2 regions of the Calidithermus timidus DSM 17022 genome follow, and region 2 is predicted to be linked to the other one. Evidence: riboswitches for the same ligand, from Rfam matches in the RefSeq annotation. Region 2 holds a riboswitch; the other holds the start of a gene.
What was found. A riboswitch is a leader RNA that binds a small molecule or an ion and turns the genes downstream of it on or off. The one in region 2 is predicted to bind thiamine pyrophosphate.
Positions count from the first base shown of each region.

Region 1: it holds a riboswitch for thiamine pyrophosphate, as region 2 does, so the genes downstream of both, B047_RS0109480 (thiamine ABC transporter substrate-binding protein) here and thiE (thiamine phosphate synthase) in region 2, are expected to answer to the same signal.

Region 1 is NZ_KB890697.1:75,119-82,655, forward strand. Features, by position in the region: gene B047_RS0109455 (glycoside hydrolase family 13 protein) at 1-1,088, shown strand, start outside; gene B047_RS0109460 (UbiX family flavin prenyltransferase) at 1,155-1,745, shown strand; gene B047_RS0109465 (undecaprenyl-diphosphate phosphatase) at 1,792-2,571, opposite strand; gene ispD (2-C-methyl-D-erythritol 4-phosphate cytidylyltransferase) at 2,636-3,277, shown strand; gene ispE (4-(cytidine 5'-diphospho)-2-C-methyl-D-erythritol kinase) at 3,265-4,101, shown strand; TPP riboswitch at 4,142-4,240, shown strand; gene B047_RS0109480 (thiamine ABC transporter substrate-binding protein) at 4,288-5,331, shown strand; gene B047_RS0109485 (ABC transporter permease) at 5,336-6,883, shown strand; gene fba (class II fructose-1,6-bisphosphate aldolase) at 6,904-7,537, opposite strand, start outside.
Region 2 is NZ_KB890700.1:47,452-54,988, reverse strand. Features, by position in the region: gene B047_RS0113255 (ABC transporter permease) at 1-239, shown strand, start outside; gene B047_RS0113250 (ABC transporter permease) at 248-1,453, shown strand; gene B047_RS0113245 (DUF6812 domain-containing protein) at 1,470-2,039, shown strand; gene B047_RS0113240 (carboxypeptidase-like regulatory domain-containing protein) at 2,048-2,806, opposite strand; TPP riboswitch at 2,926-3,032, shown strand; gene thiE (thiamine phosphate synthase) at 3,092-3,718, shown strand; gene thiS (sulfur carrier protein ThiS) at 3,705-3,911, shown strand; gene B047_RS0113225 (thiazole synthase) at 3,914-4,702, shown strand; gene B047_RS0113220 (NAD(P)/FAD-dependent oxidoreductase) at 4,699-5,628, shown strand; gene thiC (phosphomethylpyrimidine synthase ThiC) at 5,625-6,932, shown strand; gene thiD (bifunctional hydroxymethylpyrimidine kinase/phosphomethylpyrimidine kinase) at 6,929-7,537, shown strand, end outside.

The DNA.
Region 1 (7,537 bases), on a different contig from region 2:
GCCTGGTTGCCGAGTTGCACGCGCGGGGCATGAAAATCGTCCTGGACGGGGTGTTCAATCACATCGGCAGCGCTCACCCCGATTTTCAGAAGGCCCTCAAAGACCCCGACAGCCCTGAAGCGGGCCAGTTCACCTTCCACGCCGACGGGAGCTATGCCGCTTTCTTCGGGGTCAAGACCCTGCCCAAGCTCGACTACGCCAACCCCCTCACCGTCGGACGCTGGCTGGACGGCTATCACGCCCCAGTGCGGCACTGGATCCGCAAGGGCGCCGATGGCTGGCGGCTGGACGTGGCTCACCAGATCGGCGAGGGCGGCACCGACCGGGGCAACGCCGAGCTGCTGCGGCTGATCCACCGCAACTCCCGCGAGGAGAACCCCGAGGCCTTCGTCTTCGGCGAGCTGTTCTTCGACGCCACCGAGCGGCTGCGCCAACATACCCTCGACGGCTCCATGCACTACGCCGGTTTCGCCAACCCCGTCATGGAGTGGCTCAGCGGGCGCAACGTCTACGGTTGGCCAGTGGAGCTAAGCACCCAGGAGACGTGGGCAACTTTGTGGGAGCACTACACTGCGCTGCCGCTGCAAGTGCGCCAGTGCATGTACACCCTACTGGGCTCGCACGATATCCCCCGGCCCCTGTGGCGGCTGCGGGGAAACGTGGAGAAGTTCAAACTGGCCCTGGGGCTGTTGCTGAGCTTCCCCGGCGCTCCGGGCATCTACTACGGCGACGAGATCGGCCTCGAGCAAGCCAACGACTACGACGACTTCGTGGGCGACCCCATGTGCCGGGGCACCTTTCCCTGGGACGAGCGCAGGTGGAACCGGGAGGTGCGCAGCTGGGTCAAGCAGCTCATCGCCTTACGCAAAGCGGTCCCTGCCCTCCGGCGTGGTGGGCTGCAGCCGCTCGCGGTCAGCGACACGCTGCTCTCCTTCCGGCGCCTCTACGCGGGCGAGGAGGTGCGGGTGTACGTAGCGCTCGAGCCCACCGTGCTCGAAGTGCCCGAAGCCACCGACCTGCTCACGGGCCAGGAAGTTTCGGGGCGGCTGGAGGTGCAGGGGCTGGGTCTCTTCCGGCTGAAGCAGTAAAGAGCGTTTCGCCTTCTCCGGCATTCGGCGCTACCCCTTGCCGCGCGCTTCTGATAGAGTCGGGGCGTGAGCAAGACGCCCAGGCGGGTGGTGGTGGGGCTCTCCGGGGCCTCGGGGATGGCGTATGGCATAGACCTGCTCCAGACCCTGCGACGCATCGAGGGCCTCGAGGTTCACCTGGTCATGACCCAAGGAGCCAAGCGGGTGCTGATCGAGGAGATAGGCAAGAACCCCGAGGAGGTGGAACTGCTGGCCGACGTGGTGCACCGCTCGCAGGATATCGGGGCTTCCATCGCCTCGGGCTCCTTCCGCACCCTGGGCATGGTGGTCGTGCCCTGCAGCGCCACTTCGCTTTCCAAGATCGCCTATGGCATCGCCGATAACCTGCTCACCCGCGCCGCTTACGTCCACCTCAAGGAACGCCGTCCACTGATCTTAGTGCCGCGCGAGGCTCCGCTGCCCATACCGACGCTCGAGGCCCTGCTCAAGGCCGCCCAGGCCGGAGCCACCATCCTGCCCGCGGCCCCCGGTTTCTACACCAGGCCCCGGTCCATCGAGGACCTGCTGGCTTTCATGACCCAGCGCGTGCTGGACTTGCTGGGCCTGGAATACCCCAGGGCTGTGCGCTGGAAGGAGCCCGAAGTGGTCGAGGAATAAAAGTCCCTACATTCGGCGTTCGGCTATGGGCTATCAGCTATCGACCTCATCGCAGAAAAAACGCCGCGTAGACCAGCCCCAGCGCGATGCGGTAGATGGCAAAGGGCACGAAGGTGTTGCGGCTGACGAAGCCCAGCAGCCAGCGCACGGTAAGCAGGGCGGTGATGAAGGCCGCTAAGAAGCCGATGGCCATGACTCCAAAGCCCTCCCTGGGGAAGGTGCTGGCGCTTTGCAGCAGGTCGTAGCCGGAGGCGGCGAGCATGGTGGGCACGGCCAGGATGAAGGAGAACTCGGCGGCAGCCCGGCGCGAGAGGCCGCTGAGCATTCCACCTACGATGGTGGCTCCACTGCGCGAGGTGCCGGGGAAGAGGGCGGCGAGACCCTGGAACACGCCGATGAGGGCGGCCTGGGCCAGGGGCATCTGGTTGATGTCGTCGTACTTCTTGTGGCCCTGGAGCCAGCGGTCGACGAAGAGCAAAGCCACCCCCACCCCGATCAGGGCACACACCACGACCAGGTCGTTGCCCAGGACGCGCTCCTTGATGAAGTGATACAAGCCGAAGCCGATGACCCCCGTGGGGACGAAGGCAAAGGCGATGCGCTTCCAGACCTCGAGGTCGCGCAGGAAGCGCGGAAGGTAGAGCGCCAACACCGCCAGGATGGCCCCGAGCTGGATCACGATCAAAAAACTTTTGGCGAAGTTGTCGCTCTCGATGGGGATGCCCAGCAGGTGCGCGGCCAGGGTGAGGTGACCGGTGGAGGAGATGGGCAGGAATTCGGTGAGGCCCTCGAGCACGCCCAGCAGGATGGCTTCCCAAAACGTCACGCCCAAGAGCCTAACACAAAGCCTCTATGAGAATGTCTAGCTTTTTCTGGTAGCCTTTGGGCTGATGTCGCTCTCGGTACTCCTTCCCGCCGCCGGTTCGGGCGAACGCCTGGGGCGCGGCCCCAAGGCTTTCCTCGAGGTCGGAGGCAAGACCTTGCTCGAGCACGCGCTCTCGGCCTTCGCCTGGGCCGAGGAAATCCTGGTAGCCCTACCCCCCGGCCACCCCCAGCCCCCGCGCTCCGGCGTGCGCTTCGTGGCTGGAGGCCCAACCCGCCAACAAAGCGTGTGGAACATGCTGCGCGAAGCCACAGGCGACGTGGTGCTGGTGCACGACGTGGCCCGGCCCTTCGTGGTGCGGGAGGCCGTCGAGCGGCTGCTGAAGGCGGTGGGCCAAACGGGGGCCGCTACGTTGGCGATCCCGGTACCCGACACCTTGGTGGAGGAACGCTCCAGCTCCTACGGCGCGGTGATCCCGCGCGAGCGCTACCGGCTGGTGCAGACCCCGCAGGGCTTTCGACGCGAGTTGCTGCTCGAGGCCCACCGCGAGGCCATTCGCCTGGGGCAAGATTACAGTGACGACGCACAGGCCGTGCTGGCCCTGGGCCATCCGGTGGCGCTGGTCGAGGGCGACCGCCGGATGTTCAAGCTGACCTACCCCGAAGACCTCGAGCTCGCCGCAGGGCTGGCCCGCACGTGGAACTGCTAGCGCCTGCTAAGGTCAACCTGGGCCTTTCCGTCGTGGGGAGGCTCGAGAGTGGCTATCACGAGTTGCACACCCTCTTCGCCGCGCTGGACCTGGGAGACCGGCTCAGCGTCGAGGCACGCCCGAGAGGGATCGGGCTCGAGGTCATCGGTGCCGACCTCCCCACCGGAGCGGACAACCTGGCCTATCGGGCGGCGCAGGCCTACCTCGAGGCCGCCGGGTGGCCCGGTGGGGTGTGGGTGCGGCTGGAGAAAAAGCTCCCGCTGGCCGCCGGGCTGGGCGGGGGCTCCTCCGACGCGGCGACGGTGTTGCTGGCCCTCTCCAGGCTCTACCCTGCCCCCCTCGACCTTCCCAGCATCGCCCGGAAGCTGGGGGCCGACGTGCCCTTCTTCCTGCTGGGCGGCATGGCCGAAGGGCGGGGCGCGGGGGAGCGCCTACGGCCGGTGGAGGTCGTGGAGGCCCACTTGGTGCTGGTCAATCCGGGCATCGCGGTTTCGGCGGCGGCGGCCTACGGGGCCCTCCGGCCCGAGGAGTGGGGGAGCGAGCTCAACATCGGCGGCATCCTCGAGGCCCTCCGCTTGGGCCGCGATCCGCCCTACTGGAACAGCCTTGAGGCTCCCGTCTTCCGCCTCGAGCCCGCCATCGCCGAGCTCAAGCTCCACCTGAAGTCCGTAGGGCTGCGCGGGGTGCTGATGTCGGGCTCGGGCTCGAGCGTCTTTGGCCTGGCCCACGATGCCGACGAGGCCCTTTTCTTTGCCCGAGAGCTTCAAGAGCGCTTTCCCCGCTTCTGGGTGCGCGCGGCGCGGACGGTGGGAAGCCAATTGTAGAAGCCCCCTCGCCGGGGACCGGAGGCGGGGTGTATATTCATGGGGTCATCGGGGGTGCTTGGCTCAGAGCCAGGCTGAGAGATACCCTTGGAACCTGACCCGGTTAGGACCGGCGTAGGGAGCGTGACGGGAACAGAGCAAGGCCAACGTGCCTTCGGCCCCCTCCGGTGACAAGGGGGATTTTTTATGTTCAAAAAGCTTCTTCTGGCGACGCTGACCCTGCTGGGGTTGGCCCAGGCGCAGCAGCTCACCATCCTGAGCCACGAGAGCTTCAACCTCGACAAGAAGCTGGTGGCCGAGTTCGAGCAGAAAAACGGCATCAAGCTCCGCTTCCTCAAGGCAGGCGACGCCGGGGAGATGTTAAACAAAGCCATCCTGAGCAAGGCGGCCCCTGTGGCCGACGTGATCTACGGCTTCGACAACTCCCAGCTCTCGCTGGCCCTCGAGGCCGACATCCTCCAGCCTTACGCCTCCCCCGTCCTCCCGGCGCTGCGCCCTGAGTTTGTGCTCGACCGGAGCTACCGCGCCCTGCCGGTGGACTACGGTTACGTGGCGCTCAACTACGACAAGGCCTACTTCAAGGACAAGCCCCTACCCCAAAGCTTCGCCGAGCTGGCCAAGCCCGAGTTCGCCAAGCTGCTGGTAGTGACCAACCCGGCCACCTCCTCGCCGGGGCTGGCCTTCCTGCTGGCTACGGTCAAGACCTTCGGCGAGGACGGCTACCTCGACTTCTGGGCCAGCCTGCGCGACGGTGGGGTGCGCGTCGAGAAGGGCTGGAGCGAGGCCTACTATACCGCTTTTTCCAAGTCCGGCGGCGACCGCCCGCTGGTGGTGAGCTATGCGACCAGCCCCGCCGCCGAGCTGTTCTATTCGGAGAAAAAGCTCGACGAACCCCCCACGGGCAACCTGCTCCTGCCGGGCAGTTCCTTCCTGCAGGTGGAGTTCGTGGGCATCCTCAAGGGCACCAAGCAGCCCGCTGCCGCCCGTAAGTTCGTGGACTGGCTGCTCTCCAGGCCCGTGCAGGAGAGCATCCCCACCGAGATGTGGATCTACCCCACCCGCAAGGACGCCAAGCTGCCCGAGGTGTTCAAGTGGGCCGAGGTGCCCAAAGCCCCGGCCACCCTCGAGCCCCGGAGCATCGCCCAAAACCGCGAGCGCTGGGTGAGCGAGTGGACCAAAGTGGTGCTACAGGGACAATCGCCCGAGGCGGTGAAGAAGGGACGAAAATAGCTGCATGCGCCTGAGCCCTCTGCTGGCCCTGCCCGTGCTGCTCTTCTTGGCGCTGGCGCTGGGCTATCCGCTGGCGCGGGTGCTGCTGCTGGGTCTGGGGGAGGGTCTGGGGGAAACCCTGCGGAACCCATACTACTGGGGACGGCTGGGGTGGAGCCTGGAGTACGGGATGGCCTCGAGCCTCCTCACCACCCTGCTGGCCCTGCCCCTGGCCTACGCCTTCCGCTACCGCTTTCCAGGACGGGAGGCCCTGCTCTCGCTCTCGACGGTACCCTTCGTACTGCCCACCATCGTGGTGGCCCTGGGCTTCCTGGCCCTGGCAGGTCCCCGGGGCCTGCTGGGGCTCAACTTGCAGGGAACACCCTGGATTTTGCTGTGGGCTGCGGTGTTTTACAACCTGGGCCTGGTGCTGCGCCTGCTGGTGGTGCTGTTGCCCGGCCTCGAGACCCCCCTGGCCGCCGCCCGCACCCTGGGCGCATCGCCCTGGCGGGCCTACCTGCGGGTGGGTATTCCCCTGCTGGCTCCGGGATTGCTGGCCGGGGGTGGCCTGACCTTCCTCTACACTTTCAGCAGCTTCGGGCTGCCGCTGGTGTTGGGGGGACAGCGCTATGCGACGCTCGAGGTGGAGATTTACAACCTACTCAGCTACCGCCTGGCCTTCCCCGAGGCCACCGCGCTGGCCCTGGCCCAGCTCACCGTGAGCGCGGGGGTCACGCTGCTGTACCTGTGGGCCCAGGCCCGGCTGGCCTTGTCATTGCAACCTGAGGCAGGCCCCCGGCCCCTCCCGCGCCCCAAAGCCTGGGCGCTTGCGCTGGCCCTGTGGCTGGGGTTTGCCCTGCTCTACGCCCCCTTGCTGGCCCTGCTGCTCAAGGCGCTGCAAAGCCCCTCGGCCTTCACTACCGTCTGGAACAGCGACGATTTCACCCCGGCAGGCGAGGCTTTGTGGAACACCCTGCGCTTCGCCGGGCTGACCCTGCTGCTGGCCCTTCCCATCGGTTTTCTCTACGCCTACGCGGTCTGGCGCGGTGAAGGGCCGCACCCGCGCCGCTTGGGGCCTCGCTGGCTCGACCTGACCGGGATGCTTCCCCTGCTGGTCTCCCCGGTGTTGGTGGGGCTGGGCTATCTGCTGACTTACCCGCAATTGAGCGGCTCGCTGCTGCTGCTGATCGCGGCCTATGCGCTGCTGAGCTACCCGCTGTTGAGCCGTGCGCTGCTCCCGGCGCTGCGGGCCATGCCGAAGAGCGCACTCGAGGCCGCCCGCACCCTGGGTGCCAGCCCCTGGCGCCGTCTGTGGCGCGTGGAATGGCCCCTGCTCCAGCCCACCCTGCGCTCAGGAGCAGCCCTGACCCTGGCCGCCGTGATCGGGGAGTTCGGGGCCACGCTCATCCTGCGCCGTCCGGAGTGGACTACCCTCTCCCTCGCCATCTACGAGCGCCTGGGACGGCCCGGAGCCACCCCCTTCGCCGAGGCGCTGGCCTTGTCGGTCGTGCTGGGGCTGCTGGCAGGCGGGGTGTTCTACCTGCTCGACCGAGGACGGGGCACGGTGGGCTAGGGCGGGTACAGGGCCCGGCCCTACGCCTTCCCCGCCGAACCGAAGAGCTCCATACGGGCTTTGACGATCTTTTTCATCTCCTCGCGGGCTGGGCCCAGGATCTTGCGCGGGTCGAACTCCTTGGCGCTGCCGCCCAGCACCTCGCGCATGACCGCTACGAAGCCCAGGCGCAGGTCGGTGTCGGTGTTGATCTTGGCGATGCCGGCCTGGATGCCCTTCTGGATGTCCTCGGGGTGGATACCGGCGGCCTCGCCGATCTCGCCCCCGGCGGCGCGGAAGCGCTCGACGAGTTCCTGGGGCACACTGCTGGCCCCGTGCATCACCAACGGGTTGGGAACAGCGGCGGCGATGGCCTTGATGCGCTCATGGTCGATGAAGGGACGACCCTTGCCTTTGTAGGCCCCGTGCGAGGTGCCGATGGCCACAGCCAAATAGTCGGCACCGGTGGCGTCCATGAACATCTTGGCCTCCTCGGGGTTGGTCAGGAAGGCATCTTCGGCGCTCACCACCACGTGCTCCTCCACCCCGCCCAGGCGGCCAATCTCGGCCTCCACGCTCACGCCCAGGGCGTGGGCGGCCTCCACCACGCGCTTGGTCTCGCGGATGTTGGTCTCGGTGTCCTCGTGAGACTTGTCGATCATCACGCTGGTGAAG
Region 2 (7,537 bases):
TGATCCCTATCGTGACCGTGGTGGGTCTGGCCATACCCGGGGTTCTGAGCGGGGCGGTAATCACCGAGACCATCTTCTCCTGGCCGGGCATGGGACGGGCCATCTTCGACTCGCTGGTGGCTAAGGACTACAACGTGGCCATGGCCGCCCTGGCTTTCCTGGCCTTTCTCACCGCCCTCTTCAACCTGATCACCGACCTCATGTATGCGGTGGTAGACCCCCGCATCCGCTACAGCTAGGAGGTGCCATGCTAAGCGTCGCTCATCCTGCCAAACCTCAAAGCGCCTGGGCCCTAGCCTGGCGCCGCTTCCGCAAGCACCGCCTGGCCATGGGCGCCCTGGTGGTGGTGCTCCTTCTGGTGCTGATGGCCCTCCTAGCCCCCCTGCTGGCCCCCTACGACCCCACCGCCCAACCCACCGGAGGCGATCTGGCTTCCTTTTACTTTCAAGGCCCCAGCCGCGAGCACTGGCTGGGCACCGACGACCTAGGCCGCGACGTGCTCTCACGCATCATCTACGGCTCGCGCATCTCGCTGCTGGTGGGCTTCACCGTGGCCATTTCGGCGGTGATTTTGGGGACCATCTTGGGCACGCTGGCCGGCTATTTCTCGGGCCGCCCCCTGCGCTTTTACGTAGGCCCCCTGGCCCCTCAGGGTTGGCACCCTCCCCTCTTCGCCTTGTGGCGGGTGATCTCCTGGGTGCTTTTCTACGCTTTCCTCTACTTCGTGGCCCGTCTGAGCTGGATGCTGGCCTCCGACGCGGTGCGGGCCGTGCTGGGGGGAAGCTGGACTCCGGGCAACGCCCTCTCGAGCCTGGCCCTCCTACTGGTGTGGGCCCTGGTGGCCCTGGCCGCGGTCTGGGGCTTGTGGGGCCGGTTGCAGTTGGACCTAGACATCGTCATCAGCCGCCTGATCGACTTCATGCTGACCATCCCTACCCTGCCGCTGCTGCTGGTGCTCTCGGCGCTGCTGCGCGACCCTGGGGTGGCGGTGGGCCGTTGGGCCGAGGCCCTCTTCGGCAGCGCGGCCAGCGTGTTCATCATCATCAGCATCCTGGTGATCTTCGGCTGGATCACCATCGCCCGGCTGGTGCGCGGGGCCGTCCTCTCCCTGCGCGAGCAGGAGTTCGCCGCCGCGGCTCAGGCCCTGGGGGCTTCCGAGGCTCGGGTGATGTTCCGCCACCTGGTACCCAACGCCATCGCCCCCATCATCGTGCAAGCCACCCTCGAGGTGGGCAATGCCATCCTGGTCGAGGCTGCGCTCTCCTTCTTGGGCTTCGGCATCCAGCCCCCCGTCGCCACCTGGGGCAACATGCTCACCAACGCCCAGGAGTACATCTTCAGCGCCCCCTGGCTGGCCCTGGCACCGGGTTTCATGATCTTCCTCACGGTGCTGGCGTTCAACTACCTGGGCGACGGCCTGCGGGACGCGCTCGACCCCAGAAGCCGCTTGTAGCTGTTACAGTTAAGCCGTGTACCGACAGCCGCGAGAAGCTTTCGAAGCCCGCGTGCATACCGCCGAACACCGCATCTACGGGCAGATCTACCTGATCCCCGGCAGCGGCACGGCGGACCTTCTGAACGCCGAGGGCAAGGCGTACCTTCCGGTAACCGGCGCCCTGCTGTATCAAGCGGGCCATAAGCACCCTCCCGAGGCCGGTGAACTCAAGGCCAGCAGTGCCTTCGTGGCCCTGCAGAAAACACAGCTGCGTTGGCTGGTGGGGGGCCGACCGGCCACGCTGCGCACCTCCAGGGCCATGCTGGAGAAAAAACGGCTGGCCCTGCTGTATGGCTCGTACTTGCTGGCCGGAGATCTGGAGATCCCTAAGGGAGTGCGGCTTTCGGACTATCTTTCCTCCACCAAGCCCTTCCAGACGCTCTACGCGGCGGGCCTATACCTTTTGCAGCCACAAAAACCCGTCGTGGAGCTCGAGCCCTACGAGACCTTCGAGTTCGTGACGGTCAACCTACACCAGACGGCGGGGGTGATCGAAGCCCCCGCCCCTTCCGGTCAGGATACGCGGCTTACCCTGTTTGGCTGAGTGGCCGGCTACTGGCGCTTGAGCAGGTAAACGGTCAGCTCGCGGTTGTTGCGCAGCTGAAGTTGGAACTCGAAGGGCTGGTACCCGGCGGCCTCGATGCGAAGGGTGTATTCGCCGGCCTCGAGCCCCTGAAACACCACCTCCGCCCCGCTCCGGGTGTCGACCGCGAGGCCAGCGCGGCTCAGCTCGACCTGGGCACCCTCAATCCCCGTGACCACCTTGAGCAAGCAGGGGCACAGCGCGTCGCTGCTGACCACCCCCACCCGCTCTTGCGGCATCGTGGGCTCAGGGGCGGAGGTTTCGTCGGTGGGCGGTGAGGTCTGCGGGGTTTGGGCAGGGGTTTGAGGGGCTGGCGCGGGCGGCTCGGTGAGAGTGGGCTGCGTGGGGGGCGGGGTCTGGGGTTCTGTCGCGGTGGCGGGGGGGTTCTCGAGCAAGGCCACCGGGTTGGTGTTCCAGGGCTGGGCGACGTTGAGAGCGGGAAACAAAAACAAAGCCAGCACCAGACCCACGAACATGGTGGTCATTTTTCCCCGCACCCTCGAGGGCAGAAACAGCGCCAGCAGGAAAAGACCCACCCCCGCCAGGCCCACGATCAAATAGGCCTGGCCTTGACGCCACAGGCCCAGCGAGGGGATCAGCAGCGAACCCAGGGCCAGCCCGATCAACAGGAGCACCGCCCCCACCCTGGGATTGCGCGAGAGCGTGAGCAGGCTGACGAGGAACAGGAGCGCTCCGAGAATTCCACCGAACCAAAAGACCATTTCCATGCGCAACCTCCTCGAATGGCCGCTGGTTTACTTATAACACACAGCAGCTCGGGTGAAACTCTTGCTGGTTACAGGGTTGCCATCCTTGACGGGGGTGTTGACGGCCTGATAACGTTGATCTGATCGGCTAGGGGTGCCCCCGCGGGGGCTGAGAACAGGGTGACCCCTGTAACCCTTGGAACCTGATCCGGTTAGTACCGGCGGAGGGAAGCCCATGGAGAAATCTTTCCAACCCAACATATACCCCATTCCTCCTGGCCCTTCGCCGGTCCAGGAGGTGGTTTTTTGTTAGGAAAGCTGTATCTGGTCGCGAGCCCCCGACCCGGCCAGCCGGAGGCGGAGTTGCTGGGCCGCCTCGAGGCCGCCCTGGACGGCGGGGTCGAACTGCTGCAGCTGCGGGCCAAGGACCTCGAGGCCCAGGCTATCCTCGAGCTCGGTGAAAAGCTGCGGGAGCTGTGCGGGCGTTACCGGGTGCCGCTGGTGATCAACGACCGCCCCGACCTCGCCACCGTACTGGAAGCCGAGGGGGTGCACCTGGGACAGGGGGACCTGAGCGTGGCCCAGGCTCGGCGCTTCTTCGCGGGCTGGATTGGTCGCAGCACCCACGCAGCTGAGCAGGCCCTGCGGGAGCAGGCCGCGCTCGAGGGGAGTGAGGGCTATCTTTCGGTGGGGCCGGTTTGGGAAACCCCCACCAAACCCGGGCGGCCTGCCACGGGCCTGGCGTACGTGCGGTGGGCGGCGCAAAACCTTCGGGTGCCCTGGTTTGCCATCGGGGGCATCGACGAGCACACCCTACCCAAGGTGCTGGAGGCTGGAGCCCGACGGGTAGCGGTGGTGCGGGCCATCCTGGACGCCCCTCATCCCCAGCAGGTCGCCGCGCGCATGCGGAGGTGGCTGGATGGTCTGGATTAACGGCAAGGCCGTGGAGGCCGAGGGAAAGAGCCTGAGCGAGGTCGTCGAGGCCGTGTGCGGCCAGCGGGGAATAAGCCTCGAGGCGGTCGCCGTGATGCTCAACGACGAAATCTGGGTCAAAGGCCGCTGGCCCAACCGCCCCCTGGCGGCGGGGGACGTGGTGGAGGTCGTGGCCATGATGCAGGGGGGCTAGCCGTGAGTGAGCTGGTGATCGCAGGTCAGCGCCTGAGGGGCCGCCTGTTCGTGGGCACGGGCAAGTACCGCGACTTCGCGCTGATGCAGGAGGCGCTCGAGGCCGCCGGGGCCGAGGTGGTGACCGTCTCGATCCGGCGCGTCGAGGTGGGGGCGGCGGGGCACCAGGGCCTGCTGGAGGCGCTGGACTGGCAGCGCTACCGGGTGCTCCCCAACACCGCCGGAGCCCGCACGGCCGTCGAGGCTTTGCGCCTGGCCCGGCTGGGGCGGGCCATCACAGGGAGCGACTGGGTGAAGCTGGAGGTGATCCCTGACCCCACCTACCTCCTCCCCGACCCCCTGGAGACCCTAAAGGCGGCGGAGATCCTGTTGCAGGAAGGTTTTGTCGTCTTACCCTACATGGCCCCCGACCTGGTCCTGGCCCGGCGCCTGGCCGCTTTGGGCACGGCCACGGTGATGCCCCTGGCCGCCCCCATCGGTTCGGGCTGGGGGGTGCGGACCCGGGCCCTTCTAGAGCTTTTCGCTCGGGAAAGGACGGCTTTGCCCCCGGTGGTGGTGGATGCGGGACTGGGCCTCCCTTCCCACGCGGCGGAGGTCATGGAGCTGGGGTTGGATGCCGTGCTGGTCAACACCGCCATCGCCGAGGCGGAGGATCCCCCGGCCATGGCCGAGGCCTTTAGGCTGGCGGTGGAGGCGGGAAGGAAGGCCTTTCTGGCGGGGCCCATGCGGCCGAGGGAAGGGGCAAGCCCATCCAGTCCCACGACCGGCGTTCCCTTGGGGAGGGAGGGGTGAGGGCCGAGGTGGCCGTGGTGGGGGCGGGGATCATCGGGGCCCTTACGGCCTATGAGCTGGCCAAGCGGGGCCTCGAGGTCCTCCTCCTGGATGCGGAAAAGCCCGGGGCCGCCACCCTGGCCAGCGCCGGCATGCTGGCCCCCTACCCCGAGGGGCTTTCAGGGGAGCTCTTACAGGCGGGCCTCTTGGCCCTTACCCATTACCGAGACCTCGTGGCCGAGTTGGGGGAAAAGGGCTTCCCCGTGGAGGCGGGTTTTTCCGGCACCTACGTGGCCGCGCTAACCCCGGGGGAGAAGGAGGCCTGGGAGGCCGAGGCCCCCCTACCCTACCCGGTGCGGGGGGGCCTGGGGGCCAGGGCCTTTCCTGGAGGGTACGTGCACCCTAAGGCCCTAAGGGAGGCCCTCCTTGGGGTCCTGAGGGGCATGGGGGTTCCTTACCTGAAGGCCGAGGCCACGGGGGTTGGGGAGGGAAAGGTCCTCCTCGCCGAGGGGGAGGTACGGGCCCGGCGCATCCTCCTGGCCGTGGGGGCCTGGGGGGAGCGGTTCGGTCTCGGGGTGCGCCCCCTCAAGGGGGAGGCCCTTCTCCTGGAAGGCCCCTCCCCACCCGCCCCCCTTTTCGCCGGGGAAGGCTACCTCCTGCCCCGGGAGGGTGGGGTTTACCTGGGGGCCACGGGGAGGGAGGAGTGGCAAGAGGGTGTGGACCTCTTTGGGCTGAGGTGGCTTGCGGATTACGCCCACGAGCGGTTCCCCGCTTTGGGAGGGTCCCGCTTCCGGGGGGTGGTCTTCGGCTACCGGCCCCTGGGGGAGGTTTTTGTGGGGGAGGTGGGGGAGGGCGTCTACGCGGCCACGGGCCACGGTAGGAACGGCGTCCTCCTCGCGCCCTGGACGGCGAAGCGGCTTTTGCAGCTCATGGGGGTGGAGGGATGACGCAGCTGGAGGCGGCGAGGAAGGGCATCGTCACCGAGGAAATGGCCTACGTGGCAGAGCGAGAGGGGGTTTCCCCCGAGTTCGTGCGGGAAGGGGTGGCCCGGGGGAGGATCGTGATTCCCCGGAACCCCAACCACCGCACCCTCACCGACTTCAAGGGCATCGGGGAGGGTTTGGGCGTCAAGGTGAACGCCAACCTGGGCACCTCCTACGATTACGTGGACCTGGAGGCCGAGGTGGAGAAGGCCAGGGTAGCCATCCGCTATGGGGCGGACACCCTCATGGACCTCTCCACCGGGGGGGATCTGAAGGAGATTCGGCGGCGCATCCTCGAGGTGGCCAGTGTTCCCTTGGGCACCGTGCCCATCTACGAGGCGGAGTTTAGGGCGGCCAGGCGCAAGAACTTCTTTGACCTGTCGGCAGGCGAGCTTTTCCAGGTCATAGAGGAGCACGGGAAGGAGGGGGTGGACTACATCACCGTCCACGTGGGAGTGACCCTGAAGAACCTGGAGGTGTACCGGCATAGCCCCCGCACCACGGGCATCGTGAGCCGGGGCGGGGGGCTTATGGCCGCCTGGATGCTCCACCGGGGGGAGGAAAACCCCCTCTATGCCCGTTTTGACGACCTTCTGGACATCGCCCGCACCTACGACATGACCCTTTCCCTGGGGGATGGCCTGCGGCCGGGTTCGTTGGCCGATAGCACCGACCGGGCCCAGATCGCCGAGCTCCTCACCATCGGCGAGCTGGTGGAAAGGGCCAGGCGGGCCGGGGTCCAGGCCATGGTGGAGGGTCCGGGGCACATTCCCCTGAACGAGGTGGCCACCAACGTCCAGATCCAGAAGAAGCTCACGGGCTATGCGCCCTTCTACATCCTGGGCATGCTGCCCGTGGACACCGCCGCCGGTTTTGACCACATCGCCGGGGCCATCGGCGGGGCCTTGGCGGGTTGGATGGGGGCGGACATGCTCTGCTACCTGACCCCCGCGGAGCACCTGGGCCTGCCCACCGCCGGGTACGTGAAGGAGGGGGTCATCGCCTTCAAGATCGCGGCCCACGCCGCGGATGTGGCCCGGGGGAATCCCCAAGCCCTACAGCGGAACCGGCGCATGTCCGAGGCCCGCTACCGCCTGGACTGGGAAGCCCAGTTTGCCCTCTGTCTTTTCCCCGAGGAGGCGCGGCGGCTTAAGGAGGAGCGGGGCTCCCGCACCAAGGCCTGCAGCATGTGCGGCCCCTTTTGCCCCATGAACCTGGTGGAGGCGGTGCTCAGGGGCAAGGAGCGTCTGGAGCTGCCGGTGGCATGAGGGTGGCCCTGACCATCGCCGGTTCGGACTCTGGGGGCGGGGCAGGGGTGCAGGCGGACCTCAAGGTCTTCTTCCGCTTCGGGCTCTACGGTACGAGCGCCCTCACCCTGGTGACCGCCCAGAACACCCTGGGGGTAGAGCGCCTCCACCTCCTTCCCCCGAGCCTGGTCTACCAGCAGATTCGGAGCGTGGCCGAGGACCTACCCGTTCACGCGGCCAAAACCGGGGCCCTGGGCAGCGCCGAGATCGTAGAGGCGGTGGCCGCAGGGATAAGGCGCCACGGGATCGCCCCCTTGGTGGTGGATCCGGTGATGGTGGCCAAGGGCGGGGACCCCCTCCTGGCCCCCGAGGCGGTGGCGGCTCTAAAGGAGAGGCTTTTCCCCTTGACCGACCTCATCACCCCGAACCGCCTCGAGGCCGAGGCCCTCCTGGGCCGCCCCATCCGCACCCTTGAGGAAGCGGAGGAGGCAGCTTTGGCCCTTTTGGCGCTAGGACCTAGGGCCGTGCTCCTCAAGGGGGGGCACCTGGAGGGGGAGGAGGCGGTGGACCTCCTCGCCACCCGGGAAGGGGTGCGGGCCTTTAGCGCCCCCAGGGTCGCCACCCGC